2 regions of the Paenibacillus sp. FSL K6-1318 genome follow, and region 1 is predicted to be linked to the other one. Evidence: a T-box and tRNA genes for the amino acid it is inferred to sense, from the RefSeq annotation. Region 1 holds a T-box; the other holds one or more tRNA genes.
The links. The T-box of region 1 lies ahead of NYE45_RS23425 (valine--tRNA ligase). A T-box ahead of a tRNA ligase gene usually reads a tRNA of that ligase, here a tRNA-Val.

Region 1 (11,065 bases):
CCGGCCTTCGCGTTGGTACCCACATTCATGATTTCTCCGCCAATGATATATGTCGGGTCTGTATCACATTTATCCATAACAAGTGCAATCATGGATGAAGTGGTTGTTTTACCATGTGCTCCAGCTACAGCCACACCTTTACGTTCGTTCAACAAACGTGCCAGCATCTGTGAACGATGCAGAATCGGAATATTCAGCTCAGCAGCTGCTACCCGTTCCACATTATCCGCAGGCGCTGCCGTAGAGTAGACAACCAGGTCTGCTCCAGTGACGTGCTCTGCCGTATGTCCGATATATATTTTCGCTCCCTTGGCTGCCAACTTCTCGGTCAACTCTTGTGAAGCGACATCCGATCCGGTAACGGTGTATCCCATTTCCAGCATAACTCTTGCGATGGCACTCATGCCATAGCCGCCAATCCCTATAAAATGAACGTGTTCCGATGTATTTAACAAAACTTTCACCAACCTTTTTCAGAATCGGTTTGATGCAAAAGGGCTGCCCGCACATCCGCAATCAGGTACAGTGTGCCGGAGACCACCCCCAGATCTTCCGCTTCCGTCCGTGACTTCAATAGATCAAGTGCCTTTGCCCATTCGGGCTCGACGATGATTTCCAGCTCCTGCTTCGCAATGGCGGGACGTACCCGTTCGACAATTTGCAGCAATTCGGCTGCATCCATTTTGCGTCGGAAATCTGGCTCGGTCAGGATCAGCGTATCCACTAGTGGCAGTATATGCTGCAAATACGCTTCGTGATGCTTATTCGCCAACATACCCATCATCAAAATTAACTTGTTGTGAGGATATACATCCATAATGCTCTTGGCCAGTGACTCAGCCCCCTCCGGATTATGTGCTCCATCGAGCACAATTCGGGGTTCATCGACGACTTTTTCGAATCTCCCTGCCCAGAAGGCATTCTCCAGTCCAAGTGCAATATCGTTGTCATCCAGCATAAACGCCATGTATTGTCTGAGCAATTCAAGCACCATCAGTGCAGCCGCTGCATTGTCACATTGGTGTGAGCCCTGCATGCGGATGCGAACGTCCAGGTCACGAAACGGTCCTGTAAAATGAAAAGATTGTCCGCTCTCATTGCTGTCCAGTCTATGATAAGAGAAACGATCTCCAGCCAAATACACGGTTGATTGAAGCTGCTGTGCTTTATCCTGAATTACCTTCACAGCTTCGGGTTGAGTCGCGCAGGTCACCACAGGTACTCCCGGCTTGATTATGCCTGCCTTTTCTCCAGCAATCAGCTCAATCGTATCTCCCAGCACATCCGTGTGATCCATACCAATGTTGGTGATGACGGACACAACAGGTGCAACAATATTCGTTACGTCCATCCTTCCCCCTAGCCCCGTCTCCCATACCACAACGTCAGGGTAGCACTCTTCTGCATAATACAGAAGCGCGAGAGCCGTGGACACCTCAAACATCGTTGGTGATCCAAGCGGAGTGGAGGCCATTTCCATGACCAGTGGACGTAACCGGTTCGAGAGCTTAAGCAGAATCTCTTCGGGAATATCCTCACCGTTGTATTGAAAACGGTTCGTAAACTTGGTGATATAAGGCGACGTAAAGGTGCCCACATCGTATCCAGCCTGAAGAAGCACTGACGTCAAAAAAGCGCAAGTCGAACCTTTGCCGTTCGTTCCCGCGACGTGAATAAATTTGAGACGTTGGTGTGGATTGCCTAACATGGACATCAGACCCTCGATTCGTTCCAATCCAGGTCGGATGCCAAAAGGAATAAGGCCATTGATCCAGTCCACGGCCTCGTCATACGTAAGTAAAGGAGCTGCTGCATCTGTCCCGTCTAATTCCGTCATCTGATTCACCTTCGGTCCCGAGTTTGATTGAAAAAAGCGGCCGGATGGCATACTAGCTCTCCATCCGACCAGATATATTAACCTTTCAGTTCCTTGATTCGTGCAATCACTTTATCCCGTTTGTCGGAATAATCTGCTTGCTTGGCGCGCTCTTCCTCAATAACCTTGGCAGGAGCTTTAGCAACAAAGCCTTCATTCGCCAGCTTTTTCTCCACACGGAGTACCTCGCCCTCAAGGTTCTGCAACTCTTTCTCCAGGCGAGCCACTTCCTGTTCGATATCAATAAGACCTGCCAGCGGCAAGTATAGTTCTGCCCCCGTAATGATCGCAGTCATTGCCTTATCCGGTGAGCTTAGATCCAACCCGCTATCGAACTCGGACGTATTACAGAAACGTTTGATGTAATGGCTGTTACGCTCAATGATGCTGGACGTCTCAGCACTGTTTGCTTTGACCATCAATTCGATTTTTTTACTCATCGGCACATTCACTTCTGCACGAATGTTCCGAACTGCACGAATGGTATCCATGAGCAGGTTCATCTCGGCAACAGCCTCTGGGTTCTCAAGAGCAGGATCATAAACCGGCCAAGATGCCAGCGTAATCGTCTCGCCTTCATGCGGCAGATGCTGCCAGATCTCTTCGGAGATGTATGGCATGAACGGATGAATCAGGCGCATGGTCTGATCGAGCACATAAGCCAGCACGGATTGCGTTTTTTTCTTGGCAACCGGATCTTCGCCATAGAAGGACAGTTTCGCAAACTCAATATACCAGTCACACAGGTCATCCCAGATAAAGTTATACAATACACGGCCCGTTTCCCCAAATTCATACGCTTCGATTAGACGCGTAATATCACGGGAAGTTTCGTTCAGACGGTGCAAAATCCAATAATCCGCTGTACCAAGCTCTCCGCTAATGTCACGTTCCTCATAGGTGAATCCTTCCAGATTCATCAATGCAAAGCGCGAAGCATTCCAGATCTTGTTGGCAAAGTTACGAGCCTGCTCCACCCGTTCCCAACGGAAACGCAGATCCTGACCTGGCGTGCTGCTGGTTGAGATCATGTAACGCATTGCATCTGCGCCGTATTTCTCAATTACATCCAGCGGGTCTACACCGTTACCCAGTGATTTGGACATTTTGCGTCCATCGGCGTCACGAACAAGACCATGCATCAGCACATCCTTGAACGGAATCTCATCGGTGAATTCCAATGCCGTGAAAATCATACGTGCAACCCAGAAATATATGATGTCATACCCTGTCACAAGTACACTTGTCGGATAATAACGTTGCAGATCTTCCGTATCCTCCGGCCAGCCTAATGTGGAGAACGGCCATAAACCGGAGCTGAACCACGTATCGAGTACGTCTTCGTCCTGTCTCAGCTTGCGCCCAGCATTCTCTGGCAGCGTCGTCGGATCTTCAGCAGATACGATGATTTCACCAGTCTCCTCATCATACCAGGCCGGAATACGATGTCCCCACCACAGTTGACGGGAAATACACCAGTCACGAACGTTCTCAATCCAGTTCAGATAGGTTTTCTCAAAACGATCTGGAACAAAATTAACTCCTTCGCCGCTCTGTTGTTTCTTAATCGCTCTCTCTGCAAGTGGCTTCATCTCAACGAACCACTGTGTAGACAGATACGGCTCAACAACAGCTCCGGTACGCTCACTGTGTCCAACCTGATGCGTGTGATCCTCGATATTGATCAATACGCCCTGCTCTTTCAAGTCAGCAACAATCTGCTTGCGGCAGTCACTGCGATCCAATCCCTGATACTTGCCAGCCTCTGCATTCATTGTGCCGCTCTCATCCATTACCGTAATTTGAGGCAGATCATGACGAAGACCGACTTCAAAGTCATTCGGATCATGCGCAGGCGTAATTTTAACTGCACCACTTCCGAACTCTTTATCCACATAATCATCAGCGATAATTGGAATTTCTCGTCCGATGATAGGCAGTACAAGTACTTTACCAATCATATCTGCATAGCGCTCATCCTTCGGATGAACAGCAACTGCGGTATCGCCCAGCATTGTTTCAGGACGCGTCGTTGCCACGGTAACGTAGCCACTTCCGTCTTTAAGCGGGTAACGCAGATGGTACAAGTGACCCTGAACCTCTTTATATTCAACCTCAATATCAGACAGCGCTGTCCGGTTCACCGGGTCCCAGTTAATGATCCGTTTGCCTCGGTAAATAAGGCCTTTTTCATACAGTTGAACAAATACTTTGCGAACCGCTTGGGACAGACCTTCATCCAGCGTAAAACGTTCACGTGAGTAGTCAAGCGACAGTCCCATTTTGCCCCATTGTTGACGAATGGTAGTAGCATACTGATCTTTCCAGTCCCATACCTTCTCCAGAAACTTCTCGCGTCCCAGATCATAACGAGTCAGACCTTCTTCACGCAGCTTCTGCTCCACTTTGGTTTGGGTAGCAATACCTGCATGGTCGGAACCCGGAAGCCACAGTGCATCATAGCCCTGCATCCGTTTCGTGCGGATTAGTATATCCTGCAGAGTAAAGTCGAGCGCATGCCCGATGTGCAGCATCCCGGTCACATTCGGGGGTGGAATTACAATTGTATACGGCTCGGCATCTTTACGTTGACCGGCTTTGAAATATCCACGCTCCATCCAGGTGGAGTACCATTTGTCCTCTGCCGCCTTAGGATCGTAAGTGGTCGGCATTTCTGTTGCAGCTGATTTTTTTTCCTCAGACATGTGTCATTCCTCCGTTACTTCATCATCTTCGCCAAAAAAACAAAAAAAACCTTTCATCCATCAAAGGACGAAAGGTTAGCTTTCGCGGTACCACCTTTGTTTCACGCCGACAGCAAGATAGACTTCACCCTCTGTACATGACGTGACACTTCAAGCAGATAACGGCTGCTACCGGCCCATCCTACCTCAGAAATAAATGATGATACATCTCATTCATCCCTTGTATTCAAACAGGCAACTCCCGGGCGACTTCGATCAGTTGGTTCCTGCGGAATCTCACAGCGTTGCAATTCCACTCTCTGAAAGGTCATACTGTCTACTACTCCCGTTCCACGTTGTTCTTCAAAAAACCTACACACATCATACCTTGCTCGTGCGCGATAGTCAACCTGACAACAGCGGATAAAGAGCGCTGGAATGCAGGTTTGGGACGAATCATGCAAAAACCCGCAATCCTCAAGGGGATCACGGGCCATAACGAAGGTTTTAACTGCGGATTAAGGGATGTACAATATCTGACCTTCTTCCACAACCTGCTCAGATAATCGGTTATACAACTGAAGTTCCCTCGTGCTCAATTGATATCGATCTGCAATGGCATCCAGTGTATCTTCTCGCTGAACGATGCAAAGTTTCACCTTGCGGAATGGGGTCTGGTCCACGATCGTTCCCAGGAACAGGTTCTTCCATTCCACATCATCAGCTGGATACGTTTCTTCCTGTACCACACCCGCAGGAACCTCATCGCCTCGCTCCACTTCAGCATCGCGTGCCGCTCTGCCGGAGGATAACAAGGAAGAGATACCTACGCCCTCCTCTTGCCGTGGTGCAGATTCTTTTTTGCTGCCAAAAGCAACCTTCAGCTCCGGCTTGTCTTCCGTCTCAGCCACAGGTTCAGGAACAAATGCTTCGTTCTGCACGAACTCGTCTACCCCAGTCGCTTCAAAAGACGGCCGGTCTTCCTCAGCGTTGCCAGGTTCGGACGAAGCGAATACCCCCTGCCAGTTCTCCGCCTGTGGTTCAACCGGAACATCGGCAACTGCCTGATTCTCCTGCTGAGGTACAGATCGGGCTGATTCGAAGTGCCATACATCCGGTGCGTCCGGTACATCTGGTGCTGCCAACTCATTAGATGATTGTGCAGGCACCTCAGAGGCTTCTTGATCTAAGCTTCTCAGGTTTGCAGGCAATGCATCCACAGAAGGCTCGGACCATGCAGAAGACTCTTCCTCCAGAGGCAGCAATGGTTCCGACTCAGGATAAGAAGCTAGCCGATCAGCGGTCTCGGCCATAAATGACGAGATGGGAGAAGGTTCGCTGTATTGCTCATGGGATGCCAATTCATCTCCATTCGCTGCCAGAGATGCAAGATCTTCGTTTGCATCAGGTTGTCTGTTTTCATTAGCGTACTCCGCACTTTGCTCCTCGGACTGAAGTGGCTCGGCCGAAGACGCATTCGCATAATCCTGCAAGTTAGCGAATTCCGGGGCACCGTATGCAAGTTCTGCTGCATTCGCAAGTCTCTCTTCCTCACTCCGCTGGAGCAGATACTCTTGTGCAAATGCATTGGGATCGATGGCGGGCTGTTCTGCTTCCTCGGAACGATTGGATTGCTGAATGTCAGGTGAGTGAACAACTGTAAACTCATCTGCCGACCATACTTGAGGCTCCTCAACCGGAAAACCCTCGATGCCTCGCAGTGATAACACGCCTGTAATGTTCAGACTGCGATTGGATAACAGATCCACGTCAAAATTTTCGATCTCGATGGAAATATCATCAATCGATCTGACTCGGTTCAGCGGCACCGTGATCTCCACGGGAATGAAATGTTTGAGCTCCTCTGAAGCCTCATTCTCTCCTCTGTACGCACCTGTAAGTAAAAGATGTCCTCTTAACGTGGCATGATCATCCTGTCCTATGACTTGAATGCGCGGGTATAGTTCAATTTCCTCCAATTCCTCAATTGCAGGGACTCCCTCAGACAAATGAACGCGCTCATAAATATCGAACCGCAAACCATAAGGTTGATTCAACAAAGGTGGCGTCCTCCTTTCGGCATATGTTCACCATGATCCTTCTCATGGGACTGATCCATGGTCCAAATCCTTCGTTACCCCATCTATATGCCTTGAATGAGATGAGCATGCCACCTTTTGAAAAACCTTGCTATTTAAAGCGAAATAGAGAATGTTGCACCTAGCCACTTCGATGACAGAATAACCTTCTATCAATAAATTAACTCTCTCGCTCTGCCAATTGTGTGAAATCGGATGGCCAAGGATCATTCACTTCAATCACGGCTCCAGTTAACGGATGGCTAAACTTAAGCACCTCTCCGTGAAGTGCCTGTCGCCCAATGACATCCCTTCTCCCACCATACAACTCGTCACCAATAAGCGGATGTCCTACATAACTCAGATGTACGCGAATTTGGTGTGTTCGTCCTGTATCCAGCTTTAATCGTACAAGGGTCGCTCGTTCCCACACTTCGCCGATTTCCACATGGGTAACCGCTTCCTGTCCACCCTCCGAAACACGTCTGCGCTGTTTGTGATGTCTATCCTTGCCAATCGGAGCATCAATTTTGTGGAGTTCAGGGGATAATTGTCCCCCAGCAATGGCTACATAATGGCGACCAATCTCTTTGCGGCGCATCGCTTCATCCAGTTTGGCGAGGGCAAAAGCATTTTTGGCATACAGGACAGGCCCGGTTGTATCCTCATCCAGTCGATGAACATGGCGTACGCTCGCCTGAATTCCGTTCATTTCATAATACGAGGCGACCGCGTGATCCAGCGTGATGGCCTGATCAGCACGGCTTCCATCCGGATGCAGTTTCATGCCTGCCGGTTTGTGCATAACCAGACAAAAATCATCCTCATACAGTACATCCACCTCAGCCCAGCGTGGCTCAACATCGATTGGCTGGGACGCAAAAAGGGCCAGCCGAAGCCGGTCCCCTGCGAGTTGTATTCCTCGGTTTGCTTTAAGCTGACGGAGCAGTTTCTCCGGAAACTGAAGCTCAGACAATAGCCACTGCTCTGCGGCCATCGGTTTGTCCGAACTGCCTGTTACGGCTTTCCCTGGCATCAGCTCAAGCCATTCCCCGCGGCGTTTCCAACTTTTGATGGTCATAGCGATTGAAGAGCCTTCCGGTTCGCCTCGATTGTATCGTCAATATCCTGCTCCGTGTGCACACCAGAGACAAACATGCCTTCGTATTGCGAAGGCGCAACACTCACACCTTGATCAATCATGGCCGCAAAATAACGACGGAATTGATCCAGATTGCTTTCTTTGGCAATATCATAATTGGTTACGGGAACGGCACTGAAGAATGGACAAACCATGGAACCGACACGGTTAATGGTTATCGCAACACCCGTCTCAGCTGCATTTTTCTCAAAGCCGGCTTGCAGACGTGCGGACAGTGTCTCCAGACGGTCATAGACCTCTGGTGTTAACAATTTGAGCGTCGTATATCCTGCGGCCATAGCCAGCGGGTTCCCGCTCAGTGTACCTGCCTGATAGATCGGTCCTGTTGGAGCAATCTGTTCCATCAGATCCCGGCGACCACCATAAGCACCAACCGGGAGTCCGCCTCCGATAACTTTACCCAGACAAGTCAGGTCAGGCGTAACCCCAAACCGTCCCTGAGCACAGTTCAATCCTACGCGGAAACCGGTCATAACTTCGTCAAAAATAAGCAGGCTGCCATATTGCGTCGTCAAACTGCGCAGGCCTTCAAGGAAACCGGAAGCCGGAGGTACAACGCCCATGTTACCCGCCACAGGTTCCACAATAACAGCTGCCAGTTCTTCCCCATAACGTTCAAAAGCAAGCGTCACGGACTCCAGATCGTTATAAGGTACCGTAATGGTATTCACAGCTACGCCTTCAGGCACGCCCGGACTATCTGGCAGACCCAGCGTTGCAACACCTGACCCCGCCTTGATCAACAAGCTGTCCGCATGTCCATGATATGATCCTTCAAACTTCAGAATTTTACTGCGTCCGGTTACCCCGCGTGCCAGTCGAATGGCACTCATTGTTGCTTCCGTACCGGAATTCACCATCCGTACGATATCGATGGAAGGTACACGCTCACAGACCAGTTTCGCCATCTCGGTCTCCAGCAAAGTCGGCGCACCAAAGCTTGTTCCTTTCAGAGCTGTCTCACACAAAGCTTCTACAACATCAGGATGTGCATGTCCCATGATGAGTGGACCCCACGATCCCACATAGTCAATAAAAACATTGCCATCAATATCGTAGATTTTGGACCCTTCGCCACGCTCTGCATAGATCGGGGTAAGTCCCACCGATTTGAATGCGCGTACAGGGCTGTTCACACCCCCGGGTATGTACTGCTTCGCTTCTTCAAATGCGCTGCGTGAGCGCTCATCATTACGACGATTACCTTGTTGTGCAGTCATGAGTATCCTCCTTAATCTAATTTATTTCTCAGCCAACCAGCGGGAGGCATCTTTTCCGTAATACGTAATAATCATATCTGCACCTGCACGTTTCATACTGAGCAGAATTTCCATCGCGACTTTCTTCTCATCGATCCAGCCTTGAATCGCCGCTGCCTTCACCATGGCATACTCGCCACTTACATTATAGGCAACAAGCGGAAGATCGAATTGATCCTTAATGGTGCGCATGACATCCAGATACGAAAGGGATGGTTTTACCATCAACATGTCCGCTCCTTCGAGCACATCCGTTTCGGCTTCGCGCAAAGCTTCACGTGCATTGGCTGGGTCCATCTGATACGACTTGCGATCCCCGAATTGCGGCGTTGAATCTGCAGCCTCGCGGAATGGGCCATAGAATGCGGAAGCATATTTTACAGAATAGGACATGATCGGAATGTGACTGAATCCATTCTCATCCAGCCCGGCACGGATCGCTTGTACAAATCCATCCATCATGTTGGATGGTGCAATAATGTCCGCTCCTGCTTTGGCTTGGGACACCGCTGTTTGCACGAGCAGATCCAGTGATTCGTCATTTAGCACATCACCGCAGATGTGACCGTCAATTTCCACGGTGTGTACCATACCACAGTGACCGTGATCCGTGAATTCACACAAACATGTATCTGCAACAACCAGCAGCTCTGGATACCAGGATTTGATCAATCTCGTCGCTTCCTGCACAATGCCATCTTCAGCAAAACCAGATGAACCCACACTGTCCTTCGTCTCCGGAATACCAAACAATAGCACCGCTGGAATTCCAAGCTCGGCAATTTCCGTTACTTCCTCCTGTAGACGATCCAACGAGAAGCGGAACACGCCAGGCATCGACTTGATTTCGGATTTTACATTTTCTCCATACGTCACATAGATCGGTTGAATAAAATCATCTACGGTGAGATGGGTCTCTCTGACCATATTGCGAATACCTGTGGATTGGCGTAAACGGCGATGCCGTACAATAGGAAAACTCATATGTGTAAAACCTCCCTGAAAGTTAAATAGAGCAAAAAGGGAAGCGCACTGGTATCCTATCGATTTCAGCACGCTTCATATGTTGACTTATTACATGGATCAATTTCATAACTCGATTTCGTAACTAAATATAGACAAATTGAAGCGTTTTGATCTATATCTAGCCTTGATTGAAGCAGCTAAAGGTATTATGAAATTGATTCCCATGTGTATTAATTCCGAAGGACGCCTTCTTTGGTGCCTGTCCGTTTCCAGTCGCAAAGAACGGTGATCAGGCTATCCATCGTTGCTTCCTCTGCCATCAGTGTAACATGTAGTCCAGCGGCCTCTGCCGTCTTCGCTGTAACAGGTCCGATACAAGCAACCTCCACATTTTTCAATAAAGGCAGTGGATCCTGCAATCCCATCCGTTTCAACATGTTCATGAAGTTGGTAACCGTCGATGAACTTGTAAAGGTCACCGCGTGAATACCCCCTTCTTCAAGCAGCTTAAGCAGTTCGTCATCATCCTCACCAGCAAGAATCGTATCATAAATTATAGCTTCAGTGACTTGAAGTCCTCGTTCTCTCAACTGGTCACGTAACCACGTACGGGCAAGATCGCCGTGCGGAAGCAATACTTTCTGACCTTCCTTCAGTTCACTTTCAAAAGCCTCAAGCATGCCTTCGGCCTGGAAAGGACCTTTGACAACCTCTGCAACGATGCCATGTTTGCGCAAAGCATCTGCTGTAGAAGGTCCTACGGCAGCAATTCTCGCTTGATGAATCGAACGAATGTCTTTGCCTTCCTGTTCCAGATGACGGAAGAAAAACTCCACCCCGTTCACACTTGTGAAAAACACCCAGTCATACGTATTTAAAGCACTGAGGGCGTCTTTGACACTTTGCTGCGCAGATTCACTGGACGGCATAACGGTCTCAATGACCGGAAACTCATACGGTTCGCCGCCGAGTTCCTCAATACGATTCACCAGTTCACTCGCCTGACTGCGAGCACGTGTCACCAGAATTCGTTTGCCAAA
Region 2 (11,065 bases), 690 kb from region 1:
TATTGAGACGTATCCGAAAGGGATTGCAGGCTTCAAACGTTATACGGAACTGCTCGATATGGAACCGGATGTGGAAGATCGTCCAGGAGCCGTTACGGTATCCCATTTGCGTGGAGATATTCGTTATGAGCAAGTCACCTTTGGTTATTCGGATCAGGAGCCTGTGCTCAAAGGGATTGATCTAAACGTACATGCAGGTGAAACGGTAGCCCTTGTCGGTCCATCGGGAGCAGGTAAAACAACGCTGTGCAGTCTGCTGCCACGGTTCTATGATGTGCTGGAAGGTCGCATCACGATCGATGGGCAGGAGATACAGGACATGACGTTGGATTCCTTGCGCAGCCAGATCGGTATTGTACAACAGGATGTGTTCCTCTTCGATGGAACCATTCGCGAGAATATTGCCTACGGCAAGTTGGATGCGTCCGAAGAAGAAATCTGGATGGCCGCCAGACGGGCACAGATGGAACCTTTGATTCAATCGATGCCGGAAGGATTAGATACGTTAATTGGTGAACGCGGCGTGAAGCTGTCCGGTGGACAGAAACAGCGTTTGTCTATTGCCCGTATGTTCCTGAAAAACCCACCAATTCTGATCCTGGATGAAGCCACATCCGCGCTGGATACAGAAACGGAAGCAGCGATTCAGCAATCCCTTGCTGAGCTGTCTGAGGGCCGGACCACACTGGTTATCGCCCACCGATTGGCTACGATCAAAAATGCGGACCGCATTATTGTAGTAGCTGAACAGGGCATTACGGAGCAGGGGCGTCATGAAGAATTACTCGCAGCAGGTGGGGTGTACAGCCGCCTTCACTATGCGCAGTTTGGTGCGTAACGTATCCGATATGGATGTAACAATGTAAATACGAGAAGTAACGCCATCGTTCTTGACTTGGAAGGGGTCAGGACGGTGGCGTTTTTTTCTTTTTCATGATCAAGTGTGGGTAGGGGGTGCTGGATTGTTGTCTGCCTGTGATCATGGATGTGGAAACGGGTAATATAGTAAAGAGAACGCTTAACGTGTAAGATATGTTCATCATCTTGCAAGATATAGGAGGTACACGATATGCAGTTGAACGATATGCTGAAAATTCTTATAACCTGTCTATTATTTATTCTGATTTGGTGGCTACTGACTCAAGGGATTCGCAAACTTTCCAGCACTCGTGCGGGGTCCGGTTTCCAACGCTGGGGTGGATGGTCCATTGGACTTTTCATTGTTGGCGCCGTGCCACTCGGTTTCTCACTATACACAGAGATCTTTGATAAGCGCCTGGATGCCAACATCGGTTTGGGGCTTGCCATGTTTTTTGTATGGGCTTATTGTGTGATCTTGTTGTGTACGGCGTTGGTGGTATGGGGAAGGTACGTGTATAAAAGGGATATAAAAAAGTGAATATTTGGGTTGATCGTGTTGAGCCCGTCAGGAAATTAAGGGTGAGCTGACAGCTGTATTTGTAACAATAAACTGATATGGAACGTTAAATTTAGAAAGAGGTGTTATTAAAGGGGGATTTACATATGTCCAATCTTCGTCGAGTCCTCATATTGCTCTCAATCCTGATCGTATGCCTTACGGGATGTTCAGAACAGATTGAGTGCAACTCCGTGCAGACTCAAGCCAATGAATCAAGTGAAAAGGGCTTCACTGGATATGTGGTTGAACGCAAAGACGATTCCATTCTTGTTGTTGATCCTGCCTACCGAGATAACAGTTCCAATGGAGGAGCCGATCGATATTATCCGGCAAAATGGTTCTCCAATGCACCTGACCCACAGATCGGCTCCTATGTTGAAGTCTGGACGGATGGAAGACCAGAAAATCAGCCCTATCCTGGGCAGGCCAGAGCAGAAACAATAGCGGTATCTTGTCCAAATACTCCAGATGGTGCTCATTTAAGTGAGGAGGACGCGATTCGGGGTGGACTATATTCACCAGATGGAGAAAAAGTACGTGTTCCTGTGATTGAAGATGTACAATTTGATCAGGATGCAGGAACGTGGACGATTCGCATGAGAGATGCGATGTCAACGACGGAGAATCAAGATGAGATTGATATCAAAGTAGACGATGTAGAGCCAGTCGAGTAACACAGGTGGGGTATGATTTTGCACATTGAGATTGAGGAAGGAAGTTTAAATGGATATTAGGGAGTGCCTTCCCCGCGACAAATCTGATTTTGAAGCGGTGCGTAAGTTAAGTGAATTTAGTAATGTGGAATTAAAAGTTATCATCCCAGAGCTTATGGAGTGGTTGCAAGACGGGAATTGGCCTATCTCTAAGCCGGTAGAGGATCTGCTATTGAGATTGGGGGAGGACTTAGTTCCTCATATTAAGGATGTATTGCAAACCCAAGATCCACAGTGGGAATATTTCATTTTGGTTGGATTAATTGATCGATTACCTATATCTCATCTAAGTTTGCTACAGACGGATTTGGTAAGGATACTGGAATCTCCCACACCGAGTGAGGTACTTGAGGAGTTGGATGAGGTTATCGTGGAGCTTTTGGAAAAGATGAATTTACATCAACGAGAGATCAGTGGGGAAGGGAGTTTGGATACATAGAAACTGGTAATTAGCTTTCTAAAAAATGGATTATGACAGCACTGTAACAAGAAAAATAGCGATTAATGAAAGAGACTAGATACCTAAGAGGTGTGAAACGTGATTAAACCGATCTTGAAAGATCTTATTATTACTGGAAATCCGGATTTTCATGGCAAGTTACAATTCACGAAGACTGAAGATATTGGAGACGATTTTTACTTGTCAGGTACAGCCTGTGTTGGGACGGAAGATTGTGAAGGTGAGTATAATTTTGATTTTACAATCATAACTCCGAAAGCACTAGAAACCGAACTAAAAGACGGGACTAATCTAGTCTTGGGTATGAGGCATTTTATTGTTAATAAGTTGGATTTTGAATTGATTGGGGAAACTATTCAGCAAATCCTGATGCAGCATCAAGGGGAGACTTTGGAAGAAATAGCCAAAGACCTAGCTCCTTATTTTAGATGGGAATATACGGATTCTATACGTTTGAATAGTGAAGAAGAGCTATGGGAGATGATTAAGAAACATTCGGATAACGATATTTAATTGAATATAAGATTAATGGTAAGTTTTCAGATAATTGTCTCGGTTTTTTGCAAAGTGAAATATTTAAACCTTGTTACAACTGCAATAAGCCCAAACCTTTGAAGGTTGGGCTTATTTTGTTACTTAGCTGAATCAATCCGCAATATTCCCTGCCATCTTCAGACGGCGAGCAATTTCCTTGAAGTCTTCTTGCGAGATGCCTGGTGCGAATTCTTCCTCCACGGCTGGAGATTCCGGAATCGGGTACCCTTCGGGTATGCCTTGAATCACTTCCAGGGGTTGTCCATCTTCGGGGTGAGTTCCTTTCCAGATCTGGCCGATCGTGTTGAAGTCTTTATCACTATAGGTATACAGCTTGGTGTGTACCCCTTTTTCTTCATATTTACGAGCTTCGTTGAAGGCTTTGTTGTTCAGTGAAGGAATAGGCACCAGCTTGGTTACATTTACACCAGTTGCAATCTCAAGTGCTTTGGCATATGCAACCACATGCACGCCGCCACGTACCAGCAGGTAACCGACAACTTCCCGGGCTGCGGGGTGATCGGTCATTTCGTATACTTTCATTTTATGGGTACGCGCTCCGCATTCGAGGAAAAAGTTGTGCAACAGATCCTCGACCAGGTTACCACTGTTGAAGACGTGGGTTCCCGTCCACGGATTACCCATGGAGTCGAAAGGCATCGCTCCCTGTGCACCTGCCAGAAAATGATACGACAGACGAGCATCCTTCACGGAGCCAAGCGGTGTATCGTCGGGTTCTTTGTAATCGGTTGAACCTCTGAGGCACTTGTTAATGCCATGAGACACGAGCTCGACATGACCCAATTCTTCGGCCGTAATACTCATGACGAGGTCATAGAAGGGCTTCAACTTTTCTTTGGAGCGAAAATTAAACGATTGATAGAGGTAGTTGTTCAACGTTGACATTTCTCCGAATTTGCCACCGAGCAATTCTTGTATGGCTGCTGCTGCATTCGGATCTGGCTTCTCGACATTGGGAATCTCAATCAGGATTTCATCCAAGCGTTTGAACATTGGGGTGTAACCTCCTCAAAGTGGTATTGCAGATCGTGTAGGGTCTCAGTTCGTGAAGTCACTCTGTCATGGCCTATTACACGTCTATTGGGTTTTTTAAACAAAAAATAAACCAAATGGGACTTAAGCATTGCATAACACATGCCTCAACTCTTCTCCCTGTTGTTATTTCCAATACGGTGAAATTTATGTATAATCAAACACTCAAACGAGTCTCCAGTTACAAGAAAACCATGATTTTTAAAAGGAGTAAGAGATGAACAAACGTTGGATAAAAATGGTGTGGATTTGGATGTTTCTAATGATTCTGATGTACATAAGCAGCGAGCCTGTCACAGCATATCTAGTTACAAATGAGGTTCAGGTGGATGAAGAAACGAGGCAATTGCTCGAAAAGAAATACGGGTTGGAACGTCCTCAGGAGCCACAGACACAACAACCCTTTTTCTCGGGTGACTGGGGAATTAGCTTTCGTACTGAGCCTGATGCGTTTGACCGGCTTGTCCATGTGTTTCCCTTTTCTTTACGGCCACTGGCCTGGATCTTTCGTTTATTCGTGTAAAATAAAACCCGGACGGGCAATATAACAGAAACATATTGTCCCAAGGAGTGAGTGAAATGAGAATGCTCATCGTTACCGTCATGACGGTAGTCCTGAGTTTAGCCGGAATCACATCAGGAACAGGCGCTGCTATCCCTGATTATGCGAAGTGGGGAATTATCGCAGTAAAAGAAACACAAACCAAATACAATGTGGATATTTTGGACTACAAGCATATCGGTCGTACCTCTCTAACAGCGGATCAATCACGGGAACAGTTCAAGCTATGGGTTCGTGCAAAAGACGGCAAGCAATTCGCAGTCTATGTGAATGTTGATTTTAACCCGTCAACACAGCAATTGAAAAAAGTGCAATTTTCGGAATCGGATCGACACTGATCCGCTATAGAACGTAGTGATTATAATACAAGGTTTTCATATTAGCTACACTATGGATTGAACCAGACTGCCTTAATCTTTAAGGTGAAGTCTGGTTTTTTTTATTTTACAAAAATCCTTTTTTTACTATTGAATAAAGAACTTATGTTCGCATATAATAAGAAATACAAACAAACGTTCTTATCGGAGGGATGATTATGCTAGGGAAATATATTGGCCAGATGGTGGAGCTTGTCTACATGGATCGTGCAGGGCAGATTACGCAGCGACAGATTCGAATTAACAGTGTACGTGGCGGGATGATTAGGGCATCTGCAGGAAAAGAAGGCTCACCCCGAACTTTTTTGGAGCAAGGTATTCTAGCATGGCGTCCTGTTACGGATCTGAACGGGGAGGTAAAGTATGCTGAACGACTTTGAACGCAAGATTTTGCGAATTATGGTGAACTATGCAGGACAACGGCGTCGTTTACCACGTATGGATGAATTGGAGAACAAGACGGGACGAAGCAAAGCATTCATTCATGAGTCGTTGCTGGAGCTTGAACGCACCGGGCACATCGCGTGGGAGAACCGGTCTACTCTGGAAGGTATACAGATTTTGCAGGCATGGGAGCAGGTGCAACAGCCGATTCGCAAAAGCCAGCCTTCCGGGGATTCCGTAAAATATTTTACGGACTACTAGTCTTAATAAGCAAACGCCAACCCGGATAACCGGATCGGCGCTTGCTGTGTCACACGTACGACGTGTGCATCTATTTTAGAAATGGGGAAGTTGGTCCAGGTTATTGGTTGGGTCGCCGTCGGCATCGCCGCGAATGTACATTTCTCCATCCTTGCCTTTAAATACATTCACGCCGGCAATAGCCCCAGCTTTTACTTCTGCAAGTGCCTGTTGGTAATCCAGTACTCGTCCCGCTGATGTCTGAAAGGCTGTCAGGTCACCGTCACCATTTTTCTGTACTGCTGTGAAACTCTCGCGTGTCGTTTGATCCATGATGTCACACTCTCCTTATATGACGAGATAGGAATCTGCTTACCTGATTAGCCTATCCGAATTCATCGAAAGTATGCACCCTATGCGGATAAAGACCTGCTAGCTCCGAGGGTTTACAGGCTTTTTCTCATACGAACATGCAGAATATCTGCATCATAAAAAGGTTCTTCCGAAATCACTTCATAGCCCAGTTTTTCATAGAATTTTTGAGCCTGACACTGAGCATCCAGTATAGAATAGGATAAGCCGAGTTCACGAGCCCGCTCCTCCATGGCCAACAGAAGCACTCGTCCATAACCAAATGAACGATGAGACTCAAGCACCGCGATCCGCTGCATTTTGGCCGTATCCTTGCTGTAATAGATTAGACGTCCTGTGGCTACAGCTTGGCCATCCGTACTTAACAATACATGATGTACATCAGGACTGATGACATCATATTGATCAATCTCAATCTCGGCAGGCACCTGTTGCTCGATCACAAAAACGTGATGGCGAATCGCCAAGGCTTGCTCCAGTTGTTCTTCCGTCGTTACATAACTAATCTCAGCTGCCAATTCCATTCCTTCTTTCTGCTCTTGCGCGACATATCAGACTGAATTATACAAAAAAATGCTTTTCCTGTATAGTTAAGTCTGGAACATATTGGGAGAGGAGGAACTAGTGATGGGCATGGCAGGCATCATGGTAATTACATTGCTAATGTCGGCGGGAATGATTGCTCTGTTGTATTACGTGACCAAGAAAGCTTACTCACGCAAGTGGGATGAAGATGAGTAATTCACCTGTTAACCTTCACGGTAAGACTTCACTGCTCCCTCGCGGAGAATATACATCTTGAATCACAGATTTGGAGTACACATCTAACCAGACAGGCAGAGAATCACCATTTTCATTGGGCTGCTGTAATTGTTGGAATTGTACCGTGTGTTCATCCCGCTCCAAGCTGCAACCAGTAACGGTTGTAATGAGAATCACAAGCCCAGCGAAGAGAAAGAAGCATTTGGTAAATGTATATTTATTGGATTTTGACCGTTTTGTTAAGTTTCTCATAGGAAAATTCACCTCGTTGTAGAAATGGTAATCTTTCCTTTATTGTGCACCATTTCGGGTGAATTATAACCAAATAAATTATTGACAATGAACACGGTTACTTGATATGATACTGTTACTTGATTGGGAAACAATTATATATCATGATCTGTTAGCTCAGCTAAGTATAGTAGTATGACCGTGATGGATACATCTTAATTATTACAGGGCGATAGCTCAGCGGGAGAGCATTATCTTGACAGGGTAAGGGTCGTGGGTTCGATCCCCACTCGTCCTATATGAAAGATTAAAAGGCAACTTCTCTTGAGAATTATATCTCAAGAGGGGTTGTTTTTTTATATATAACATTATGGCCACCTCCAACAATATGTAGGTGGTTTTTGTTGATAATAAATTTAATTAATAGTATAGTTTCTCTCCTTTTTTTAAACAAAACTTAAATAAAACATAAATTCAGCGTAAGGTTCGTCTTCTATACTTGGTTCTGAGGTCAACAGACACGACAAAGAGGAGAGAACTTATGAATTATCCAAATCCATTTACATCAAAGTTAGCCAGAGTAGGGATCGCGGGTACACTTGCCTTAATACTGGCAACAAACCCAATTGCCAACATGGGGGTTGTTGCCGCGGAAGCAGTTCCATCGCCTGTATCGACGAAGATGCATAACACACAGAAAGACTCACTAGAGCAGACCCCGATTCAATACCAGATCCAGGCTCGGCTGAATGAGAAGGACATGACGATCCAGGGGAGCGAGAAGGTGACGTATCACAACACAAGCAAGGATACCCTCCAGCAGCTGGTCCTTCATACATATGCTGATGCGAACCTGTCCAAGTCTACACAGGCGACCATGTTTGAACAAGATAATGAAGTGATTAGCATTAATAATCCGGATAAGAAACCGGAAGATTTCCTTGGTGGCATCGATATTCAGGCTGTAACAGCAGATAGCCAATCGCTGGATTTTCAGAATGAAAGCCAAGCCTTGACCGTGCAGTTGAAAGAGCCCGTTCAACCAGGCGAATCGGTATCATTCCAACTGGAGTTTCAGTTGAATATACCCTATGGTTCACAGCGAGTTTCCTATTACAAGGATATTATCAATGGTGCGCACTGGTTCCCGGTGATGTCTGTATACGACGAGGTTAAGCGTCAGTGGAACAAGGCACCGTATAGTCGAACATTTGAGAGCGATTATTACACCTCATCGGACTTTGAAGTTCAATTCAATGTTCCTGATGAGTATCAGGTAACCATGCCGGGCACGATCACCACTCAAGACAGTACAGAATATGGACGTAAGATTGTGTCTGCTGTAGCCGAGAATACGAGGGAGTTTGTTTTCTTTGCAAGTCCTAATCTTCAAGTGGAACGCGCTACCCGTAACGGTTTGACGGTGGAATACTATTATTTCAACGATGATCCATCCAAGAAAAAGCTGGTTGAGCGGTACATTAATCAGGCATTCAAGGTCATTGATTTTTATAGTGATAAATATGGCAAGTATCCCTATCCAGAGTTCCGAATTGTCGAGACGTATGTACAAGGCGTTGCCGTGGAGTATGCGAGGCTCATTCAGATGGGACAGATTCAAAATGGTGCGGTTCCAGAAGAAGATACAACATTTGTTCATGAAATAGCGCATCAGTGGTTCCATGCATTGATCGGTAATAATTCGGAGACAGAATCCTTTCTGGATGAAGGCTTTGCTGATTTCTCAATGGTGTACTTTGCCGAGAAACAGGGAGACAAGCTAAATGGATTCAGATCCATACAGTTTGATACGGCGCCCGTAGATATGGAGATTGCGTCGACAAACAATGAAGCTGGGGATTTGGCAGGTTTGGTGTATTATCAGAAGGGAAGACAAGCGATCTATCAGCTTTACCGTTCCGACGGTGAAGAGAAATTTGATGAGTTGATGAGGACATATTTCAAACGCTACGTGTACCAAAATGCAACGGTAGAGGGGCTGCTTCAAACCATTGAAGATGTGCTTGGTAAAGAAGTACGTTCAGAAATGCAGACGGCCCTTTATCAGCCTAACTTTGTCTTAAAGCCGGAATACCAATTATCACAGGAAGAGACCGCCGCCTATGTACATGACATCTTACAAGTGCAATATCAGACTGTCATGGGTATGATTCCTAATCTGCCTTATGAAGTGATGAATCGATTGATGGACAAAGTCCTTCAAGGTGAGGAATTAACCATTGTACTCAGCGATCAGGTGAGTAAACTTGCAACTAAGCAGCAGGAAGATATGGTTAATCAGTTGACCGGATTTCTTGATATGACCGGTATGAGATACGACATTATACGGGATCGCAAGGAACTGAAGCAAAAGATGAAAAAAGAGATCGGCAACAGCAACCTTATTGTCATTGGCAATGCCAAGTCAAACGGATTGGTGCAGGCTTTAAAATTTAATATTATTGATCGGACGAAACAGACGGGTTTTCCGTGGAAGAATACCATGAATCAACCTCTCGCCACGGGTGCATATGTTATCCAACATCCCTATAACCAGAATCGATTGATGCTTCATTATTTCTGGAATGAGGATCATCTGAGTGATGCGGTATTTGAAGCTTTTAAGCTAAAAATACAGGAGTCTATCGGATTCACTAACGACTTTTACCAGTACTATGTATTGGATAACCAAGGCAAGGAGAAATCCAGTAAAAAAGTTGCGAATCCCATATCTCCACTTTTTGCGGAGGAATAAGTAATTGGTTTTGCAGTTTTTCTTTTCAAACAGGTTAGCCAATTGTATTGGTTAGCCTGTTTAGTCATGTTTAACATAAACAAACCGTTATTTATATGAAAACCAGACTTAGAATAATAGGCTGCAAGATGGGCATAATGCTTTAACAGAAAGGCAACCTCATGAATATACTTATCGGGAGAAAACAATAGGAGGGATTAATATGAAGGATCAACATTATCCGGACGTACTAATGAAAGGGACAGTTGCTGATTACAACTGTAAAGGAAATAAAGGAATGAACAAAATGAAAGCGTATTCATATAATGCTAGAATTTGTCCTATCATTTGTATTACTCAGGAGCCAGCTGCGAATGAGGGTAATGTTGTTAATTTTTCAATCCTATTAAAATATACTTCGGATATTTTATATATGCCACTGGTACACTGTATTACCCTACGTACGAAGGAGGCGAATTTCCATGTCCATGGCTGAAAATATTGCTCAGGCAGCACTTGACGCAGCGATGAAGGCGAACAGGGCCATTGCGCCATACGATTATTGCGATGCGGAATCCAGACGGATGTACACACCTCAATTTGATAAAAAAATGGACAATCCTATATATACCGCTGCAATGGCGGGGCTACAATCGATCTATTGGTTTCGGGCGATCAAGGTAAAGGGACTTATCCCTGATACCAAAGCAGATTATTATGCCACGTATTCTACCAATCATAATAACATCGGAGGAATTGGACTAGCCTACTCGAACAGCCCGACAGGACCATGGACGAAACACGGACAGGTATATTTGGATACCGTGGTTGGGAATTCGACGGAAACGCCATTCGTGATCTGGAACGATGAAGAACAATTGTTCTTCATGTACTATCAACAAAACGGACTGGGGATCAATCAATCGACGGCACTTGCGACCTCTGTAGACATGATCAACTGGACAAGAGTGGGTTTGATTCTGGACAAACCTCCAGGTTTCCCAGGTGATGGTCATACCGGATACTTCTCGTGCTTTAGAAATGGCGGCAAATGGATCGGTTTCTCGGTGATGGGCGGCGGTGACTTCGGCCGTAAATGTATCTGGCATTCTCATGATGGGCGCAGCTGGCTAGCTGATCCTAGACCATTAATGGGTGGTAATGATGCCACTTTAAACGCGGGTGAAAACATTTCGAGACCCAATGCTGGTGTATTTATGTAC

Region 2: it has a tRNA-Val gene. The T-box ahead of NYE45_RS23425 (valine--tRNA ligase) is inferred to sense a tRNA for this amino acid. The anticodon was not compared.

The regions. Positions count from the first base shown of each region.
Region 1 is NZ_CP150270.1:5,263,206-5,274,270, forward strand. Features, by position in the region: gene murC (UDP-N-acetylmuramate--L-alanine ligase) at 1-404, opposite strand, end outside; gene NYE45_RS23420 (folylpolyglutamate synthase/dihydrofolate synthase family protein) at 461-1,837, opposite strand; gene NYE45_RS23425 (valine--tRNA ligase) at 1,915-4,581, opposite strand; T-box leader at 4,642-4,923, opposite strand; gene NYE45_RS23430 (LysM peptidoglycan-binding domain-containing protein) at 5,079-6,620, opposite strand; gene NYE45_RS23435 (RluA family pseudouridine synthase) at 6,820-7,719, opposite strand; gene hemL (glutamate-1-semialdehyde 2,1-aminomutase) at 7,716-9,020, opposite strand; gene hemB (porphobilinogen synthase) at 9,042-10,043, opposite strand; gene cobA (uroporphyrinogen-III C-methyltransferase) at 10,256-11,065, opposite strand, start outside.
Region 2 is NZ_CP150270.1:4,569,072-4,580,136, reverse strand. Features, by position in the region: gene NYE45_RS20250 (ABC transporter ATP-binding protein) at 1-838, shown strand, start outside; gene NYE45_RS20245 (hypothetical protein) at 1,070-1,399, shown strand; gene NYE45_RS20240 (DUF3221 domain-containing protein) at 1,525-2,094, shown strand; gene NYE45_RS20235 (DUF5071 domain-containing protein) at 2,144-2,572, shown strand; gene NYE45_RS20230 (Imm8 family immunity protein) at 2,672-3,106, shown strand; gene NYE45_RS20225 (manganese catalase family protein) at 3,239-4,141, opposite strand; gene NYE45_RS20220 (hypothetical protein) at 4,398-4,703, shown strand; gene NYE45_RS20215 (DUF3889 domain-containing protein) at 4,760-5,080, shown strand; gene NYE45_RS20210 (hypothetical protein) at 5,278-5,499, shown strand; gene NYE45_RS20205 (hypothetical protein) at 5,483-5,764, shown strand; gene NYE45_RS20200 (DUF3892 domain-containing protein) at 5,840-6,076, opposite strand; gene NYE45_RS20195 (GNAT family N-acetyltransferase) at 6,190-6,633, opposite strand; gene NYE45_RS20190 (hypothetical protein) at 6,872-7,129, opposite strand; tRNA gene NYE45_RS20185 (tRNA-Val) at 7,335-7,406, shown strand; gene NYE45_RS20180 (M1 family metallopeptidase) at 7,650-9,863, shown strand; gene NYE45_RS20175 (hypothetical protein) at 10,066-10,338, shown strand; gene NYE45_RS20170 (hypothetical protein) at 10,325-11,065, shown strand, end outside.